DNA from 2 places in the Acidovorax sp. NCPPB 3576 genome. Region 2 is predicted to be linked to the other one. Evidence: riboswitches for the same ligand, from Rfam matches in the RefSeq annotation. Region 2 holds a riboswitch; the other holds the start of a gene.
What was found. A riboswitch is a leader RNA that binds a small molecule or an ion and turns the genes downstream of it on or off. The one in region 2 is predicted to bind S-adenosylhomocysteine.
Positions count from the first base shown of each region.

Region 1: linked by a shared signal. The riboswitch ahead of metH (methionine synthase) and the one ahead of ahcY (adenosylhomocysteinase) in region 2 are both predicted to bind S-adenosylhomocysteine.

Region 1 covers NZ_CP097267.1:5,034,316-5,036,771, reverse strand. Annotated here, with positions in the region: gene M5C98_RS22955 (hypothetical protein) at 25-756, shown strand; S-adenosyl-L-homocysteine riboswitch at 818-915, shown strand; gene metH (methionine synthase) at 945-2,456, shown strand, end outside.
Region 2 covers NZ_CP097267.1:818,005-820,460, forward strand. Annotated here, with positions in the region: gene M5C98_RS03970 (peptide chain release factor 3) at 1-139, opposite strand, end outside; gene M5C98_RS03975 (acyltransferase family protein) at 329-1,366, opposite strand; S-adenosyl-L-homocysteine riboswitch at 1,511-1,607, shown strand; gene ahcY (adenosylhomocysteinase) at 1,678-2,456, shown strand, end outside.

The DNA of each region.
Region 1 (2,456 bases), 1.2 Mb from region 2:
AGCCTTGCCGATAATGCGACGCACATGCGACCGACTTTCGCTCTGCTCCTACTGTCCTGTTGCGCCCTGGCGGCACTGTCCGGCTGTGCCAGTTCGCCCGCACCCCACGGCGAGGTCAAGGGGGCGTCCGCCAGCGGCAGCGAGATGGGCCAATCCGACGTGAACCGGATGGCCACGCTGGGCATGCGGGAGAACCTCGATAGCCTCTACCGGCTGATGGACAAGCTCTACCGCCGCAATCCCGCCGAATGGCGCAAGACCAGCGCGGTGGGCCGCGAGCAGGCCATGGAGCAAGTCCGCGCTGCCATCGAGCAGGGCGGCACCTGGGCGCCCCTGCAGGGCCGGCGCGACATCGCGGCGATGGCGGCGGCGCTGGCGCCGGAATTCGCGGGCGACCGCGTGGCGGCGTTCATCTACGCCACGGCCGACATGCTGATCACCGCGCACGACGGAAAGATCGAGTTCTTCCTGCTCGACAGCCTCGATGCGCAGCATCTGTACAACGCGGCGCGCAACGTGGAGATCGCCGTGTGGATGCTGTCGCAGCGCCGCACCGCGGCGGGCCAGCCGCTGCTGCTGGCCGACGAGATCGGGCCTCAGGGGCGCAACCTGAGCTTCGAGCGCGAGTTCGGCAAGATCATCGGCCGGCTCGACCTGCTGGCGGCGGTGGCCACCGAAAAGTACCGCCGCGCCGCCATCACCTATGTGCAAGGGCTGGTGGGGGGCTCGTTCCTGCAGTTCCTGCCGGTGCGCTAGCAATCCACTCGAAATGGCCCGGTGGCGGCGTACCCGGGCGCCGGCCGCGTAAAATCCGGCCGCCCCCGAGGAGCGTTGCAGCGCCTGCCGATCAACCGGCTCAACCAGGCGTCAGGCTCGGGCGGCGATGGCCCCACTGTCCAACGACGCTCGCCTGTTCCCAACTACCGATTGCGCAGGTGAGCCTGATGTCCGCCCCCCTTATCCCGCCTCCCATGAAGCTCTCGGGCCTCGAACCGGTTTCCATCGGCGAGGGCACGCTGTTCGTCAACATCGGCGAGCGCACCAACGTCACCGGCTCCAAGGCCTTCGCCCGCATGATCCTGAACGGCCAGTACGAAGAGGCCTTGGCCGTCGCGCGCCAGCAGGTGGAGAACGGCGCGCAGGTCATCGACATCAACATGGACGAGGCCATGCTCGACAGCAAGGCGGCCATGGTGCGCTTCCTGCAGCTGATCGCCTCCGAGCCCGATATCGCGCGCGTGCCGATCATGGTGGACTCGTCCAAATGGGACGTGATCGAGGCCGGCCTGCGCTGCATCCAGGGCAAGGGCATCGTCAACTCCATCTCCATGAAAGAGGGCGTGGAGAAGTTCAAGCACGAGGCGCGTCTCGTGAAGCGCTACGGCGCCGCCGCCGTGGTGATGGCCTTCGACGAGGTGGGCCAGGCCGACACCTACGAGCGCAAGATCGAGATCTGCGAGCGCGCCTACCGCGTGCTGGTCGACGAGGTGGGCTTTCCGCCCGAGGACATCATCTTCGACCCCAACATCTTCGCGGTGGCCACCGGCATCGAAGAGCACAACAACTACGCGGTCGATTTCATCGAGGCCGTGCGCTGGATCAAGCAGCACCTGCCGGGCGCCAAGGTCTCGGGCGGCGTCTCCAACGTGAGCTTCAGCTTCCGCGGCAACGACCCGGTGCGCGAGGCCATCCACACCGTTTTCTTGTACCACGCTATTTCAGCCGGCATGGACATGGGCATCGTCAACGCGGGCATGGTCGGCGTGTACGACGACCTGGAACCCACCTTGCGCGAGCGCGTGGAAGACGTGGTGCTCAACCGCCGCCCCGATGCGGGTGAACGTCTGGTCGAAGTGGCCGAGACGGCCCGAAGCGGTGCCAAGGACGAGAGCAAGCGGCTCGAATGGCGCGGCACGCCCGAGCATCCGAAAACCGTGGGCGAACGCCTGTCGCACGCGCTGGTGCACGGCATCACCGACTTCATCGTGGAAGACACCGAAGAGGCCTACCAGGCCATCGTCGCCAAGGGCGGCCGCCCGCTGCATGTGATCGAAGGCCCGCTCATGGACGGCATGAACGTGGTGGGCGACCTGTTCGGCGCGGGCAAGATGTTCCTGCCCCAGGTGGTCAAGAGCGCCCGCGTGATGAAGTCCGCCGTGGCGCACCTGATTCCGTACATCGAGGAAGAAAAGCGGCAGGACGAGTTGGCCGGCCGCGACGTGCGCAGCAAGGGCAAGATCATCATCGCCACCGTGAAGGGCGACGTGCACGACATCGGCAAGAACATCGTCACCGTGGTCCTGCAGTGCAACAACTTCGAGGTGGTGAACATGGGCGTGATGGTGCCGTGCCACGAGATTTTGGCGCGCGCCAAGGTCGAGGGCGCGGACATCGTGGGCCTGTCGGGACTGATCACGCCCAGCCTGGAAGAGATGCAATACGTGGCCGGCGAGATG
Region 2 (2,456 bases):
TGCGGCCCTTCACCGCGCCGGCGATCTGGATCGCGCCCGAGAACAGCAGCAGTTTTTCCGTGAGCGTGGTCTTGCCCGCGTCAGGGTGGGAGATGATGGCGAAGGTACGGCGGCGCCGTGTTTCGGAGACGTAGGACACAGTGTTTTTGGTGAGGGCGCGGCGCAGGCGTGTGGGCCGAAGTACGGGCGCCGGGGCCGGCGCGCTGCCGTGCCACCGCGGAGGGCGCCCGCGGAAAAGTGGCCGTATTCTAACGGCGGCCCCTTACGCAACTGGTGCAACTGGTCGCCGGGCGGCCCCTGTGCGGTGGCCGCTCGGCAGGCGGCGGGATTACGCGACCGCCTGGGGCACCGCCGGCGCACGCTGGAACAATCGCTTGAACCGCAGCACCGGCGATTCCACCCCATGCCACGAGGCATACCCGGCCACGGCGGCCAGTGCGACGGACAGCAGCAGGCTCGTCATGAACGGCAGGTGCGGCCAGAGGGCATGCACCGACTGCTGCACGGGGCAGCCGTACAGGTAGATGCCATACGACGGGTCTCCGCCACGCTGTAAAAAGGCCAGCGCGGGCACGTTCAGCGAGCCGAGAAAGATCAGCAGCGGTGGCAGCAGCAGCAGGCCCGCCGAATGCTCCAGGTGGAATCCGAAGAACAGCACGGCGGCCAGCGGCGTCAGTATGAGCAGCAGCCGGCCGGACCGGGCGTGGAACTCATCGCGGAAGACGGCGATGAGCGCGCCATAGGTGAAATAGGCGGGGTACTCGAACCAGTGCCGCATCTCGCCGGTCAGGTCGGCATTGCGGGCCGTGAGAAAGAACGCGATGTAGGCCAGCCCGGCAATGCAGGCGAACCAGCGCGACTTGAACACGCCCAGCAAGCCCACGCCGGCAAGCACCAGGTAGCACAGGCTTTCCATGGGAATGGTCCACAGGGGCCCGTTCATCAGGTGCTTGAGCGGGTTGTTTTCAAACACGCCGGGCAGATAGGGGTAGTCCTTGATCAGCAGCAGGTTGCGAAAGTAGCCCAGCGTGTCCGGATGGCCCAGAAAGTCCGCAGCCGGCATGGAAGTGAAGAAAAGCCCGAACAGAAAGACATTGGTGAGCACGGCGAACAGCACCCCGGGCCAGATCCGCAGGAACCGCTTGAACAGGAACGCCAGCGCCTGCGGCTGGCGCAGCCAGCTCAGGGTGACGAGGTAGCCGCTGATCGTGAAGAAGGTCATTACCGCCACGCCGCCCACCATGTCGGAATGCAGCCAGGACGGTGGCGCAGTGCGCGTGATATGGAAGTGATGGCTGAAGATCACCGCGCTTGCTGCGCCGATGCGCAGCAGGTCGAACAGGTTGCCCCGGTGCTGTGTGGACATGGTCTCTCTGCTTCTTCCGGCCCGCTGCGGGCGTATCGCTTGTTATGACGGTGGCACTGTGAATCCAGGCCTGTCTCCGGCACCCAGGGTGCCACGTTCGGCGCTCAGGCATGGAGAAAAAGCGCGATGTCCTTATAATCGCTGCTTTCCGAGGAGCGTTGCAGCGTCTTTTCCCCCGGTGCCCGGTGTGCGGCAGGGACGCGAGGCTCGGATCATCATTTTGCAACGACGCTCGCCCACGCTTCTTGTGCGGTGAGTGAGCCATTCCCCCTCCGATGCGTGGTTTTTTACCTTCTTCACTGGAGAAAACCATGAGCGCAGTTCTCAAGCCCCAGGCCGACCAGGCCATCGCCGACCTCTCCCTTGCCGCATGGGGCCGCAAGGAAATCCGCATCGCCGAGACCGAAATGCCCGGCCTGATGTCCATTCGCGAAGAGTTCGCCGCCAGCCAGCCGCTCAAGGGCGCGCGCATCACCGGCTCGCTGCACATGACGATCCAGACCGCCGTGCTGATCGAAACGCTGAAGTCCCTGGGCGCCGACGTGCGCTGGGCCTCGTGCAACATCTTCTCCACGCAGGACCATGCCGCGGCCGCCATCGCCGCCACGGGCACGCCGGTCTTCGCCATCAAGGGCGAGTCGCTGGAAGACTACTGGGACTATACCCACCGCATCTTCGACTTCGGCCCCAAGGGCAGCGCGGGCGAAGGCCCCAACATGATCCTGGACGACGGCGGCGATGCCACGCTGCTGATGCACCTGGGCCAGCGTGCCGAGAAAGACGCATCCCTCGTCGCCGGCAATGGCGCCAGCGAAGAAGAGCGCATCCTGTTCGCCGCCATCCGCAAGAAGCTGTCGGAAGACGCGACCTGGTACACCCGCAAGTCGGCCGAGATCATCGGCGTGACGGAAGAAACCACCACCGGCGTGCACCGCCTGAACGAGATGTCCGCCAAGGGCACGCTGCTGTTCCGCGCGATCAACGTGAACGATTCGGTCACCAAGTCCAAGTTCGACAACCTGTACGGCTGCCGCGAATCGCTGGTGGACGGCATCAAGCGCGCCACCGACGTCATGATCGCCGGCAAGGT